DNA from 3 places in the Modicisalibacter sp. MOD 31.J genome. Region 2 is predicted to be linked to each of the others. Evidence: predicted binding sites of a transcription regulator. Region 2 holds the regulator's gene; each other region holds the start of a gene.
The links. The regulator sigma-54, encoded in region 2, starts transcription at its own class of promoters, with help from an activator protein. The targets are predictions, from matches to a motif close to TGGCACNNNNNTTGCTNT.
Positions count from the first base shown of each region.

Region 1: KGR00_RS03520 (sugar phosphorylase) is a predicted target of sigma-54. The motif match lies at 2,643-2,660, and genes of this name have one in related genera.
Region 3: urtA (urea ABC transporter substrate-binding protein) is a predicted target of sigma-54. The motif match lies at 2,621-2,638, and genes of this name have one in related genera.

Region 1 is NZ_JAGXFF010000001.1:795,234-800,361, reverse strand. It holds gene KGR00_RS03540 (alpha/beta hydrolase fold domain-containing protein) at 1-118, opposite strand, end outside; gene KGR00_RS03535 (thioesterase family protein) at 115-588, opposite strand; gene KGR00_RS03530 (L-carnitine dehydrogenase) at 618-1,571, opposite strand; gene KGR00_RS03525 (3-keto-5-aminohexanoate cleavage protein) at 1,568-2,476, opposite strand; gene KGR00_RS03520 (sugar phosphorylase) at 2,792-4,594, shown strand; gene KGR00_RS03515 (diguanylate cyclase) at 5,070-5,128, shown strand, end outside.
Region 2 is NZ_JAGXFF010000001.1:1,163,216-1,168,343, forward strand. It holds gene KGR00_RS05155 (HPr family phosphocarrier protein) at 92-361, opposite strand; gene rapZ (RNase adapter RapZ) at 348-1,238, opposite strand; gene ptsN (PTS IIA-like nitrogen regulatory protein PtsN) at 1,338-1,832, opposite strand; gene raiA (ribosome-associated translation inhibitor RaiA) at 1,843-2,151, opposite strand; gene KGR00_RS05175 (RNA polymerase factor sigma-54) at 2,323-3,735, opposite strand; gene lptB (LPS export ABC transporter ATP-binding protein) at 3,901-4,626, opposite strand; gene lptA (lipopolysaccharide transport periplasmic protein LptA) at 4,659-5,128, opposite strand, start outside.
Region 3 is NZ_JAGXFF010000002.1:13,299-18,426, forward strand. It holds gene KGR00_RS05485 (acyl-CoA dehydrogenase C-terminal domain-containing protein) at 1-810, shown strand, start outside; gene KGR00_RS05490 (GGDEF domain-containing protein) at 925-2,058, shown strand; gene urtA (urea ABC transporter substrate-binding protein) at 2,716-4,023, shown strand; gene urtB (urea ABC transporter permease subunit UrtB) at 4,135-5,128, shown strand, end outside.

The DNA of each region.
Region 1 (5,128 bases), 370 kb from region 2:
GCATGTCGTCGGCCGCGCCGACCTCGCGCAGACCCTGCTCGAAACGCCGGATGAAGTCGTCGACGGTCATGGCAGCCTCCTCGGCGGCGGCGCTGCCGGACAGCGCCGTGTCGTTCACGATGCGGCGTCGCCGCGCCGCGGGATACCGATGCGCCGACCGGCCAGCGTCGGCCAGTCGGCGGGATCGCACCCCGGCAGCCCGGCGATGCACGCCTCGACGTCCCGCGGAAACGGCCCCGGCCGGCCACTGTCGGTGGCCATGCCCATCAGCATCTGCTCGCTGGTCGCCAGACACTGCCCATCGACATCGTCGAGGGTGAAGAACAGATGCAGCCGCTTGGCGTCGCGGTCCAGCACCCTCACGCTGACGACCAGCGGCTGGTCGCGATGCGCCTCCCGGCGATAGCACAGGTGCGTTTCCAGCGTATAGAGGGTGTAGGCATGGCGCCGGCGCCCCGCCTCCCCCAGGTCGAGCCGCTCCATCAACGCCTCGACCGCCAGCGAAAAGACCCTGGCGTAGGCGGCGTCGTTCATGTGGCCATTGTAGTCGACCCATTCCGGTGCCACTCGCGTCTCCAGCACGCGCAACGCCGACGTCTCGCTCATAGCCGCCTCGCTCATAGTCGCCCCTCCAGGCCCTCGGCTTCCGGCCAGTACTCCTCGACCAAGGCTAGCAGGCGCACCAGGAACTCGTCGCGCCGCGACTCCAGCGCATCGACGCTGCGGCCCGCCGCCTGATGCTCGCAACCCTCGACCACGCGATCGATCAGGGTGTCGGTGAGCTCCGGCGCCTCGAGCTTGGACCAGGGCAGCTTCAGCGCCGGGCCGAACTGCTCGAGCATGTGGCGCATGCCCTGCTCGCCGCCGGCCAGGTGGAAGGTCAGGAAGGTACCCATCAGCGACCAGCGCAGCCCGCAGCCGTAGACCACCGCGGCGTCGATCTCCTCGGTGGTCGCCACGCCGTCGTTGACCAGGTGCAGCGCCTCGCGCCACAGCGCCTCCATCAGCCGGTCGGCGATATGGCCCTCGATCTCGCGGCGCACCACCAGCGGGCGCATCGCCAGCTCGCGGTAGCGCGCCTCGGCCTGGGCCAGATGATCCGCGCCTGTCGCCTCGCCTCCGACCAGCTCCACCAGCGGCAGCAGATAGACCGGGTTGAAGGGGTGGGCGACGATCACCCGGCCGGGCGCATTCGCGCAATCCTGTTGCAGATCGCTGGGCTTGAAGCCGGAGGTCGACGAGCCGATCGGCACTCCCGCCGGCGCCGCGGCGTCCAGCGCGGCGAGGATCTCGCGCTTGAGTTCGAGCCGTTCGGGGACGTTCTCCTGGATCAGGTCGGCGTTCGCCACCGCCGCTTCCAGGTTGTCGACGAAGGCGAGCCTACCCGGGTCCGCGCCCTCGGCGAGCCCCAGGCGGGTCAGCGACGGCCAGGCCCGGGCCACGGCGTCGCGGGTGCGCCCCTCGGCGCCCGCGGCCGGGTCGAAGGCGACCACGTCCCAGCCCTGTGCCAGGGCTCGCGCGATCCAGCCATTGCCGATCACCCCGGTTCCGATGACGGCCAGACACGTCATGCCTCACCTCCTGCCTGCTTGCCGGTGACCGGGTCGCGCAGCGCGAGATGCGCGCGCGTCTCGGCCGGGGTCATGACCCGCGAGCCGAGGTTTTCGATGATATCGGCGGCCTTTTCGACCAGATCGGCGTTGCGCGCCAGCACGCCCTTGCGCAGATACAGGTTGTCCTCCAGGCCGACCCGCGCATGACCGCCGAGCAGCACCGCCTGGGCGACCATCGGCATCTGCGCGCGCCCGATGCCGAAGGCGGCCCACTGGGCGTTCGACGGCAGCTTGTTGCGCATGGTCAGCATGGTCTCGGTATCGGCCTCGGCGCCCCAGGGGATGCCCAAGCACAACTGATAGAGCGGATCGCCGTCGATCAGGCCCTCGGCCTGGAGCTGACGGGCGAACCAGACGTGGCCCAGATCGAAGCATTCCAGCTCCGGCTTGACGCCGGCCGCCTGCACCAGCCGCGCATGCTCGCGCAGCCAGTCGGCGGTATTGATGTAGACGCTGTCCCCGAAGTTGAGGCTGCCGCAGTCCAGCGTGCACAGCTCCGGCAGCAACTCGCCGACCGGCGCGTGGCGCTCGGCGGGCGTCTGGATGTCGCTGCCCGGCCCGCCCCGGTAGGGGTCCTCGGCATCCGGCACCCAGTCGCCGCCGCCGCCGGCGGTGATGTTCATGACGATGTCGGTATCCGCCTCGCGGACCCGCTCCATGACTTCACGGAAGTGCTCCCGGGAATGGCTGATGCCGCCGGTCTCGGGATCGCGCACGTGGATGTGGGCGACACTGGCGCCGGCCTTGGCGGCGGCGATGCAGTCGTCGGCGATCTGCCGGGGGGTGATCGGCACGTGGGGGTTCTTGGCGGTGGTGTCACCGGCCCCGGTGACCGCACAGGTGAGAATGACCCTGGATTGCATGGCGCTCGCTCCTGGCTGTAGAAAACGCCCCCAGTGTGGCGCCACGCGACGGAAGCGACTTGACCCCTGGCGACGACTCACCCACACCAGACGACAGCACGGAGCGTGACGGGATCCGCCCTCCTGAACGCCGTTGCGACGCCGATTGCCGAAGGGCCCCGGGATCTGGCACGGCTTCTGCAATGGCTAGTGCAATGGCGACGACCGAACACGCCCCGCCCATCGGGCGCGCTTGCCAAATGGCCCCGATCCCGCGAGCCTGACACGAGCCCCCGACGATGCGGCGCGGAGGGCACAACACAGGAGAAACAGCCGATGGCCAACGACGATCCGGCGCCCAGGGCGCTACCTCCCACTCCCGCCGGCGCGCTGGACGAGGCCGCCTTCGTCGAACGGGCGCGGGCGCGCCTCGGCGAGGTCTACGGCGAGCGCACCGAAGAGGTGCTGCGCCGCCTGCTGACCCTGCTGTCGCACCACCACGGTGCCGCCCATGCCGCCCCGCGCCCGTTGTGGAGCGAACGCGACCAGTGGCTGATCACCTACGGCGACACCCTGCTCGACGGCGAGCGCCCCCCGCTCGAAGTGCTCGACGACTTCCTCGACGAACGCCTGTCGAACACCTTCAGCGGCGTGCACGTGCTGCCCTTCTTCCCCTGGAGCAGCGACGACGGCTTCGCCGTGGTCCACTATCGCGAGGTCAACCCGAGCCTCGGCGACTGGCAGGACATTCGCCGCCTGGCCGACAAGCGGGACCTGATGGTCGACCTGGTGATCAACCATGTCTCCCGCGAGTCGCTGTGGTTCGTCGACTACCTGGCCGGCACTCAGCCGGGGCGCGACTACTTCATCGAGATGGATCCCACCACCGACGTCTCCCAGGTCACCCGGCCGCGCAATTCGCCGCTGCTGGTGCCGGTGTCGACCCGTCGCGGCACCCGTCATGTCTGGGCGACCTTCTCCGAGGACCAGATCGATCTCAACTTCGCCAACCCGGACGTGCTGCTCGAGTTCGTCGGCATCATGCTCTACTACGTCGAGCAGGGCGCGCGGATGATCCGCCTCGACGCCATCGCCTACCTGTGGAAGGAGATCGGTACCTCCTGCATCCACCTGCCGCAGACCCACGCCATCGTGCGCCTGCTGCGGGCGATCCTCGATCACGTCGCACCGGGGACGCTGCTGATCACCGAGACCAACGTGCCGCACCGCGAGAACATGAGCTACTTCGGCCTCGAGCGGCTCGGCCCGGACGACACGCCCGACGAGGCGCACCTGATCTACCAGTTCACGCTGCCGCCGCTACTGGTGCACACCCTGACCAGCGGCGACGCCACCGCCCTGAAGACCTGGGCCAGCGGCCTGCCGACGCTGCCCGCCGGCTGCAGTTACTTCAACTTCACGGCCAGCCACGACGGCATCGGCGTGCGCGCCCTCGAAGGGCTGCTGCCGCAGCACGAGGTCGATGTCCTGCTCGAGCTGATGCACCGTTTCGGCGGCTACGTGAGCATGAAGGCCAATCCCGACGGCAAGGACTCGCCCTACGAGATCAACATCACCTACTTCGACGCCCTCAAGGGCACCCGGCGCGGCGCCGACGCCTGGCAGGTGGAACGTTTCCTGTGCAGCCAGAACCTGCTGCTCGCCCTGCAGGGCATCCCGGGCATCTACTTCCACTCGCTGACCGCCACCCTCAACGACCACGAAGGCGTCGAGCGCAGCGGCCACCTGCGCGCCATCAACCGGCGGCACTGGGTTCGCGAGGAACTCGACGAACTGATCGACAGCCGCAGCACCCCGACCCGCGAGGCCTTCTTCTCGCTCAAGCGCCGCCTCAAGCTGCGCGCCGGCGAGCCCTGTTTTCACCCCGAGGCGCCGCAGCGCGTGCTCGACACTCCCGACGGGCTGTTCGCCGTCGAACGCGGGCCACTGCCCGACGGCCGCCGGCTGCTGGCGATCTACAACATCAGCGACAAGCGTCAGCCGCTGAGCCTGCCGGAACTCGCCGACGGCGAATGGCGCGACGTGCTGAAGAACGGCGCACCGTACCGGCCGCGGCCCGAGGAGCGCGACATCCTGCGTCCCTACCGCAGCCTGTGGCTGGTGCAGACCCCGACATGAGCCCCGTTCACAGCCGTCACGAATCAATTCGCCCCCACCCGCCCCGACCTCGAGCGCCCGCCTGGAGCCCGGGCACGGGATAGCCCGTGGGAAGGAACTCGTTCCCGACGGCGGGGACACGCCCCCATTCATCACGTCCCCCGGTCGATGCCGCAAGCGGGGTCTTGCCGGCTCGGGAGCACGCCCGCCCGGTGCCAGCGTCCCGACCACGGTAACGTTCACGAAAGATTGGCGCTCTCGGGTCGCCAGAGCCACCGGCTTGCCGGTAAAGTGCCCTCAATCCGCCACCCTGGCGCTGCCGGCCATATCGTCACACCGAGAGGGTGTTTACAAATTAGGCGAGCGAAGGCAAGACAAGGCAAAATCGACCGAAAAAGCGGAGTTTACACGGGGTAAATGAGCATTTTGAGGCCGATTTTAACGCCGTATTGTCGAGCGCAGGCATTTTGTAAACACCCTCCGAGGACCGTCACTCATGTCACCATGGGCCTCCTGGCAAGCATGTCGCTGGCGCCAGGCCGACCTCGCGGCCGC
Region 2 (5,128 bases):
CTCGGCGTCCTCGATCGTCCTGGCGGGTGGGGCGCCATTCTAGCATCGCCGACTGACAGCGGCGCGCTTGCCGGGCGTTCCCGGCGGCGGGTCAATGTTCCTCGTCGAAACGCGCCGCGAAGAGCGCCTCGAGGGCCTCCAGGGCGTCCTCGGCCTGGGGGCCTTCGGCCTCGACGGTCAGTCGAGTGCCGCAGGGCGCGGCGAGCATCAAGAGCGACATGATGTTGGCGGCGTCGGCGCTGCGTCCCTGGTGGGCCACGCTGACCCTGGCGTCGTATCCCTGGCAACACTGGACGAGCTTGGTGGCGGCCCGGGCATGCAGGCCGCGCTTGTTGATCAGGGTGAGTTCACGCTGGGGCACGGGCCTCTCCCACTGCCGTCTGGATCCCCAGTTCGCGATGGCGGATGCGAACCTGGAAACGCTCGGTGAAGTGGCGGGCGAGACGCTCCACCATATACACTGAGCGGTGCTGACCGCCGGTACAGCCGATGGCCACCGTCAGGTAACTGCGGTTGCTGGCGCGGTAGGCGGGCAGCCAGCGTTCCAGCCAGCCGCGGATGTCGTCGACCATGGCGGTGACATCGGGGTAGCTCTCGAGGAATTCGACGACCTCGCGGTCGCGGCCGCTGAACGGCCTCAGGCGCGGGTCCCAGAAGGGGTTGGGCAGGCAGCGTGCGTCGAACACCGTGTCGGCGTCGAGGGGCACGCCACGCTTGAAGCCGAAGGATTCGAAGGTCAGGGTGAGCCGGTCGCTGCGGTGATGGGCCACCTGTTCGGCGATACGCCCGCGCAGTTCGTGAACCGAGAGTTGCGAGGTGTCGATCACCAGATCGGCGAGATCGCGAATCCGCGACAGGGCGTCCTCCTCGGATTCGATCGCCTCGGCGAGCGTCATCTCGCTGTCGCGGGTCAGCGGGTGGCGGCGGCGAGTCGCCGAATAGCGCTCGAGGAGGATCTTGTCCTCGGCGGTGAGGTAGACCACCTGACAGTCGATACCGCGGCTGCGTACCGTGTCGAGCTGGTCGGGAAAACGCGCGAGGGCGACGGGCAGATTGCGGGCGTCGATGCTCACGGCGATGCTCGAGCGGTCGGTGTCGTCCTGCTGGAGCTCGTCGATCAGGGCGTCGAGGAGCATGGCCGGCAGGTTGTCGATGGCGTAGAAGCCGAGGTCTTCCAGGGCCTGCAGGGCGATCGACTTGCCCGACCCGGAACGACCGCTGATGATCACGAGCTGCATCGAGCGGCTCTCCCTGGTGGCGATGAGTAAGGCGGGGCGACGCGGCGCCCCGGGGAATGTTGACACGTTTCGCGCGTGGCGCGAAGCGGTGTCCGGCCGTCAGGGAGCCTGTCGCGCACTGGCCGACGGGTCGCCCTGGTGGCGGATCGCGTCGAGCAGGATGTCGTAGAGGTCGCGCTGGCTCTCGCTGTGGCGCAGACGACTGCGCGTGTCGGCATCGTTCATGATGCCGGCGACCTGGCCGAGCAGCGCCAGGTGCGTGTCATCCGCTTCCTCGGGAACCAGCAGGACGAAGATCAGATCGACCGGCTCGCCGTCGACCGCATCGAAGTCGATGGGCTCCTGGAGCTTCAGAAAGCCGGCGATCGGGGCCTTGCAGTGCGGATTGCGCGCATGCGGAATGGCGACACCGTTGCCGATGCCGGTACTGCCCAGGCGTTCCCGTCCGATCAGCCGGCTGAAGACTTCCTGGCTGTCGAGGCTGGGCGTGTTCTGCGCGATGAAGGTACTGAAGAACTCCAGTACGCGTTTCTTGCTCCCCCCGGGCACCGCGAACAGGGTGCGCTCGGGGGGAAGGATGGCTTCCAGTGTCATGATGGAGGGGTCAGCGGGCGCCGGCGCCTTGCGCGCGGGCCTGGGCCTTCTCCTTGTGCTTGACGAGCTGGCGGTCGAGCTTGTCGGCCAGCGCGTCGATGGCGGCGTACATGTCCGCATTCTCGGCTTCGGCGTGCAGATCGGCACCGGCGGCGTGCAGGGTACAGGCGGCCTGTTGACGCTCCTTCTCGATCGACAGCGTCACCTGGGCCGTGGTGATGTTGTCGTAATGGCGTTCCAGCCGCATGAGTTTCTCGTTGACGTAGTCACGCAGAGCATCCGTCAGTTCGACGTGATGGCCGGTGATGTTGGCTTGCATGGGCACGCTCCTGTTACCGCGGGTGGTGGCTCGATTGTAACCCTTTTTGCAGCTTAGCAAACCCCCGCGGGATTACCCGAGAGGCAGGCGTGAAATTTGTCGTTCGCGGGCGGGCGTGTCGGCGGGGTGACGGGGAGCGGCACCTTCCCTGTGCCGGGCGGGACGCGGTGTTCAGGCGAGGCGCTTGCGCTCGCTGGAGGAGGGGATGCCCATGGCCTCGCGATACTTGGCCACGGTGCGTCGCGCGACCTGGATGCCGTCCTCGGCGAGCAGGTCGACCAGCTTGCTGTCGGAAAGCGGCTTGCGCGGCGGCTCCTCGCCGATCAGTTTCTTGAGCCGGGCGCGGATGGCGGTGCTGGAGTGCGCGTCGCCTTCGCCGCCGACGTGGCTCGAAAAGAAGTACTTGAGTTCGAAGACGCCGCGCGGGGTATGGATGAACTTCTGGGTGGTCACCCGCGAGATGGTCGATTCGTGCATCTCCACGGCCTGGGCGATGTCGGCGAGGATCAGGGGCTTCATGGCTTCCTCGCCGCGCTCGAGGAAGTCGAGCTGGCGCGTCATGATCTCGCGGCCGACCTTGAGCAGGGTGTCGTTGCGGCTCGACAGGCTCTTGATCAGCCAGCGGGCCTCCTGCAGGTGCTGCTTCATGAAGGTATTGTCGTCGCTCTTGTCGGCGCGGCGGATCAGGGCGGCGTAGTCGGGCTGGATGCGCAGCCGTGGCAGCGCCTCCGGATTGAGCTCGATGCGCCAGCCGTCGCGTACGCGACGGGCGAGCAGGTCGGGGATCACGTAGTCGCTGGCACTGTCGTCGAAGGCCTGGCCCGGGCGCGGGTCGAGCGCGCGGATCAGGGCGATCACCGAATCCAGCTGGTCGTCCTCGAGGCGCAGGCGCCGCTTGAGCAGCTTGCGATCGTCACCGGCGAGCGCTTCGAGGAACTGGCGAACCAGGCGCTTGGCCTGGGGCAGCAGCGGCGTGTCGTCGGGCAGGGTACCGAGCTGGAGCAGCAGGCACTCGCGCAGGTCGCGGGCGAACACCCCGGTCGGGTCGAACTGTTGCAGACGGTAGAGGACCTGCTCGACGTCGCTGGCGCGGAGTCCGGCGAGGCCCTGGGCGCGAAGTCCTTCGGCGAGGGTGTCGAGCTCGCCGTCGAGATAGCCGTCGGCGGTGATCGCGTCGATCAGGGTCTCGGCGATCAGCCGCTCGCGGGTGTCGAGATCGGCCATGTCGAGCTGCCAGAGCAGGTGGTCCTGAAGGCTCTCGCCGGCGGCGTTGCGGTCGAAGTCGGGGCCATCCTCGCTGCGACTGCCGGCCGGCGCGAGGTCCTGATAGGTATCGGACCAGTCGCTGTCGACGCTCAGTTCGTCGGGGATGTCCTGGCTCCAGTCATCCTCGGCCGGTTCGCTGGACGTGGTCTCGCCGAACTCTTCCTCCATCTCGAGCATGGGATTGGACTCGAGCGCCTGCTGGATCTCCTGGCGCAGGTCCAGCGTCGACAGCTGCAGCAACTGGATGGCCTGCTGCAGCTGTGGCGTCATGGTCAACTGGGTGCCGACCCGAAGCTGCAACGTGGGTTTCATAGCCATGGCGAAGAAGCGTCATCGAGAGAATTTGTCGACACGTTATCCTGACGCCGAAAGGCTTGCAAGCCTTAAAGCAATAACCGTGCCACTATTCCGGCGGCCGGCTAGCGGCGATGCCTTGCAGGACGCGGCGCCGAGGCAGGAGGGGCGGGACGGCGCCGGTCGCGACTACAGGCGGAATTCGTTGCCCAGGTAGACCTCGCGGACCTTCTTGCTGGCGAGGATCGCCTCGGCGCCGCCCTCGGCGATGATCTGGCCGTCGCCGACGATGTAGGCCTTGTCGCAGATATCCAGTGTCTCGCGGACGTTGTGATCGGTGATCAGGATGCCGATGCCCCGGTCGCGAAGCTGGCGGATGATGCCCTTGATCTCGCCCACCGAGATCGGATCGACGCCGGCGAACGGCTCGTCGAGCAGGATGAAGGCCGGTTCGGTGGCCAGCGAGCGGGCGATCTCCACGCGGCGGCGTTCGCCGCCGGACAGGCTCATGCCCATGTTGTCGCGAATGTGGTCGATGTGGAACTCCTCGAGCAGGTGCTCGAGCTGCGTCCGGCGGGCGGCCTTGTCGAGATCCCGGCGGGTCTCGAGGATCGCCATGATGTTGTCGGCCACCGAGAGCTTGCGGAAGATCGAGGCCTCCTGAGGGAGGTAGCCGATCCCCGCGCGAGCCCGGTGATGCATGGGCGCCCGGCTGAGGTCCTGGTCGTCGATCGCCACTTCGCCGGCGTCGGCGCGCACCAGCCCCACGATCATGTAGAACGAGGTGGTCTTGCCGGCGCCGTTGGGGCCCAGCAGGCCGACGATGCTGCCCTGACCGATGGTCAGGCTGATGTCCTGGACCACCCGGCGATTCTTGTAGCTCTTGGCCAGATGGCTGGCGGTGAGCGTCTTCATCGCGGACGATTCTCCTCGGTTGTCGGCGCTCGTCATTGCGACGACTTGGGGGTGAGGGTCATGCGCACGCGCTGGTCCTGGCTGCCCTGGGCGTTGGAGCGGGCCTGGACCTTGCGACTGTCGAGATAGTATTCGACATAGGCGCCGTTGAAGGTGTCCTTGGCCTGATGCAGCTCGGCGTGGCCGATCAGTTCGACGCGGCGCGCCCCGGCATGGTAGACGACGGTGTCGCCCCAGCCCTTGACCAGTTCGTCATCGGGGGCCGGGCGCTGCTCGAGGTAGGCGCGCTGCTGCTGGCCGGTGGCGGTGACCCGGGTCACTTCGCCCTGGTCGTTGCGTTCGATCTCGACCCGGTGGGCCTTGAGCACCATGCTGCCCTGCTGCATGTCGACGTTGCCGGTGTAGACGGCGGTGCCGGCGCGGTCGTCGAGCTCGAGGCGATCGGCGGCGACGTTGATGGGTTGGCTGGCATCGCTCTCCAGCGCCATGGCCGATGGCGCGA
Region 3 (5,128 bases), on a different contig from region 2:
CCCGATGCCGATGCCGACCCCATTCTGGTGCATCCCGACGTGCGTCGCATGGCGCTCAATGCGCGGGCCTGGAACGAGGGCGGCCGCGCCTTCGCCGCCTTCGTCGCCAGCCAGCTCGACCGCGCCAAGTTTCATGCCGACACCGAGGTGCGCGACGAGGCCGAGGCGCTGGTGGCGTTGCTCACGCCGGTGGCCAAGGCGTTTCTCACCGATCGCGGCTTCGACACCACGGTGGAGTCCCAGCAACTCTACGGCGGCAGCGGCTACTGCGTGGAGTGGGGCGCCGAGCAGTACGTGCGCGATGCGCGAATCGCGATGATCTACGAAGGCACCAACGGCATCCAGGCCATGGACCTGGTGGGGCGCAAGCTGTTCCGCAATCAGGGGCGTTACGTCAAGCGCTTCGCGAGTCTCATGCAGGCCGATCTGGGCGAGCGCCCCGACCCCGCGCTGGCCGATGCCCACACCCGCGCGACGCTGGCGCTGGTACTGCTCGAGAACGTCACCGTCGATCTGCTGCAACGCGCCAAGAATCGTCCCGAGGAACTGGGCGCCGCGGCCGCCGACTATCTCTCGCTGTTCGGCCATGTCGCCTATGCCTGGATGTGGTGGCGCATGATGCGCGCGGCCCAGCACGGTCTGGAGACTCAGGGGCCCTCCGGCGAGGCCTTCTACCGGGCCAAGCTGGCGGTGGGGCGTCACTATCTGACCCGCATGCTGCCGCGTATCGAAGCCCTCGAGCGTCAGATCGAGGCGGGCGCCGAGCCGCTGATGGCCCTGCCCGAGGAGGCCTTCCATCCGCAGGGCTGAGACGCCATGATCCCGCGCCCGAGACTCCATTAGCGGGGCGTGTTATAACGACGTCGGACTCGAGACGGCAGGCAGGGCGGGCCGACGGTGATCTGAGCGATGGGGCGGCGGGACATGGTGACAACGTGGCGGCGAATCCAGGCGGCGTGCTGGCGGCTCGTGGCGGGCGAGGCCTTGTCGCCGTTGCAACGCATGCACCTGGCTTTCCTGTTCGTCGCCGCCTTGACCGCCGCCATCTCCGGGGTCTTCAACGTCATCGTCGGGCTGAGTTCGCCGACCTATGCCCTGGTGCTCGAGGGCATCGCCCTGGCCGTGCTGTGGATGTGGTATCGCTCGCGCTGGCATGGCGACGTGGTGCGCATGGCCTGGTGGTTCTGCCTGCTGGCGATCTTCGGCATCATGCCGCTGAACTGGTTGTTCAACCAGGGCATGAGCGGCCCCACCTCGATGTTCTTCCTGATGGGCGCGGCCTACGCGCTGGGTGTGATCCCGTCCTGCGGCTTCCGGCGCTGGGTCGTGCTGGCGGGAATCGTGGGCATGCCGCCGCTGATGATTCTGCTCGAGTATCACCACCCGGGTTGGGTGACGGATTATCCCGACCGGTTTTCCCGGGCACTGGACCTGGGGGTGAGCTATCTGATGAACGTGGCCATTCTGCTGATCCTGGTCAGCGGTCATCTGAAGCGGGTCCGTCGCGAGCAGCGAGTGAGTCGCCGTTACGCCGAGCGGCTGCGGGAACTGGCACGACGCGACAGCCTGACGGGGCTTCTCAATCATGCGGCCTTCCACGAACGGGTCGCCATCCGGCAGGGCGAGTGTCGACACGAGGGCACCTCGGCGGCGCTGCTGACCTACGATCTCGATCATTTCAAATGGCTCAACGATACCCATGGCCACCCCTATGGCGACACGGTCATCGTCCGCTTCGCCGACTGTCTGAACGACGTCGCGCGCGATTTCGGTGCCGTGGTGGGGCGTTGCGGCGGCGAGGAGTTCTCGGTCCTGATCGCGCCGGCGACACCGGCGGAGATGCTGGCCTTCGATACCCGATTGCGTGAGACGTGTCGGGCGCGGCCGCTCGCCCACGGCGATATCCGGTTCAGCGGGGGTGGCGCCCTGCTGGAAACGGACGGGCCGGTCAGCCGCTGGTTCGAGCGGGCCGATCGCTCCCTGTATGCCGCCAAGTCGGCGGGCCGACAGCGTTTCTCGATGGATGACTCGCTGGATAACGAGTGCCTGCCCGGATAAGAGGGTGCTTACAAATTAGGCGAGCGAAGGCAAGACAAGGCAAAATCGGCCGAAAAAGCGGAGTTTACACGGGGTAAATGAGCATTTTGAGGCCGATTTTAACGCCGTATTGTCGAGCGCAGGCATTTTGTAAACACCCTCTAAGAACGCCTCTCACAACCGATAGACGAAGTGAGCTTCTCCGGCGGCAGGACGTCGCGAGGGCGCTGTGAACCCCTCCCTGGGCGCTACCTTTGCCATCCATGGCAAAGGACCCTCGCTTTGCCCCGCCACCGGTGCCCATCATCAGAGGGTTTGGAGATGCATTCCAAGCCCTCCTGCTCCTTTCCAGCCCTTGCCGTGGACGCGCCCGAATCCCCCGCGTTACCGGGGCGGGTGCGTCTTTCCAGGACGCCCGGCCGTCGCTGCACCACCATGGCGCGACGCGCTGCCCGATTTCGGGCGCTTTCCGAACCCGAGGCACACACCATGCACCATCATGGGGCGTCGAGGGGCCGCAGTGTGACTGTCATGATTCTGTAAGTCTCTAAATTCAAAGAGTTAATGGAGGATTCCAGGAGGTTGGCATGCCCCTTGCGCTTTGTGAGGTGATGGCTCCGTGAATGGGGGCGCTCGTCGCTGGACACGATGAACAACCATAAACGCAAGGAGACTCAAGTGAACGCATCCAAGTCCCATCGCTGGATCGCCGCCGGCCTGCTCGGCCTGGGTATCTCGGTTCCCGCCCTGGCCCAGGAGGACACCATCAAGGTCGGCATTCTCCACTCGCTGTCGGGCACCATGGCGATCAGCGAGTCGACGCTCAAGGACGAAATGCTGATGCTGATCCAGCAGCAGAACGACCAGGGCGGCCTGCTCGGCAAGCAGCTGGAGCCGGTGGTGGTGGACCCGGCCTCGGACTGGCCGCTGTTCGCCGAGAAGGCCCGTCAGCTGCTGGCCAAGGACAAGGTCGACGTGATCTTCGGCAACTGGACCTCGGCCTCGCGCAAGGCGGTCCTGCCGGTGGTCGAGGAACTCGACGGTCTGCTGTTCTACCCGGTGCAGTACGAGGGCGAGGAGTCTTCCGAGAACATCTTCTACACCGGCGCGGCGCCCAACCAGCAGGCGATTCCGGCCGTCGACTACCTGATGAACAATGTCGGCGTGCAGCGCTGGGTGCTCGAGGGCACCGATTACGTCTACCCGCGCACCACCAACAAGATCCTCGAGACCTATCTCAAGGAGCACGGGGTCGCCGACGACGACATCATGATCGACTACACCCCGTTCGGTTATTCGAACTGGCAGAACATCGTCTCCAACATCAAGCAGTTCGGCAGCCAGGGCAAGAAGACCGCCGTGGTCTCGACGATCAACGGCGACGCCAACGTGCCGTTCTATCGTGAGCTGGCCAACCAGGGCATCGACGCCGCCGACATCCCGGTCATGGCCTTCTCGGTGGGCGAACAGGAGTTGTCGGGTATCGATACCGCGCCCTTGGTCGGTCAACTGGCGGCCTGGAACTACTTCATGAGCGTCGATACCGACGCCAACTACGACTTCATCGACGACTGGATCGCCTACAACGACGGCGACGACACCGTGGTCACCAACGATCCGATGGAAGCCCATTACATCGGCTTCAACATGTGGCTGCAGGCGGTCAAGAAGGCCGGAACCACCGACGTCGATGCGGTCAAGGACGCGATCATCGGGGTCACCGTGCCCAACCTGTCGGGTGGCTACGCGACGATGATGCCCAACCACCACATCACCAAGCCGGTGATGATCGGCGAGATCCAGGACAACGGGCAGTTCTCGGTGGTCTGGCAGACGCCGTCCACCGTGGCCGGCGATGCCTGGTCCGACTACCTGCCGGGCTCGCGGGATCTGATCAGCGACTGGCGCAAGCCGCTCGAGTGCGGCAACTACAACGTGGTCGAAAAGACCTGCGGCGGCAGCGCCGAGGAAACCGCCAGTCAGTAAGACGGGCGCGATCCCCCGGCCGTGCCCGTCACGGCCGGTCCCGACAACCGTCGGAATCGGCAGCGTGCCCTCGGTGCCAATTCCGCGACACGCCACTCGAAGGATTCCCGCATGACGCTCTTGCGGACCATTACCGCGACCCTGATGCTGGGTTGTCTCATCGCCCTGGGCACGGGCAACGCCCTGGCTCGGGACGCCGCCTCGCCCCAGCAGGCGCCGGACGAATTGCGCGCCCTGGCCGCCGATTCCTACGCCGCCAAGGCCCGGGCCATCAAGGATCTCGTCGCCAGTCAGGCGCCGCGTACCCGCGTCTGGCTCCAGGCACTGCTCGACGGCAAGCTGCAGCGGCTGGAGGAGGACGGTCGCTTCGTGATCGTCACCGACAACCGAGGCCGTGACTGGACGGTAATCGATGCCGTCGACGACGCCCCGCTGGGCGAGGTCTCGCGGCGCCACATCGACCGCATCACCATCAACAACGCCCTGCGCAATCAACTGCGCAGCGCGATGGCGATTCTCGATCTCGATGCCGATGATCCGGCCGAACGCCTGGCCAGTGCCGATCGTCTGATCGGCGAGGTCGACGCCGACCTGGCCGAGCCCCTGGCAGCACGCCTCGACGCCGAGAGCGACGGCGACGTGCGCGCCAAGCTGGCCCAGGCGCTGGCCCTCTACCGATTGCAGTCGGGCGATGCCGCGCAGATCGATGCCGCCATCGACACCCTCTCCGGCAGCCTCAATCCCACCGTGCGCGCCGCGCTCGCCCAGGTCGCCCGGGGCGACGGCGAGGCCGCCGAGGCGGCCCGCCAGGCGCTGGCCGGCATCGAGCAGGCGCTCAAGCTCAACCACGCCGCCGAGACGCTCTATTTCGGCCTCAGCCTGGGCTCGGTGCTGGTGCTGGCGGCGATCGGCCTGGCGATCACCTTCGGCGTGATGGGCGTGATCAACATGGCCCACGGCGAGCTGATCATGCTCGGCGCCTACACCACCTGGATGCTCCAGCAACTGCTGCCCGGCCAGCCCGGCCTGGCGCTGATCCTGGCGATCCCCGCCGGCTTCCTGGTGTCGGCGCTGGTCGGCGTGATCATCGAGCGCAGCGTGATCC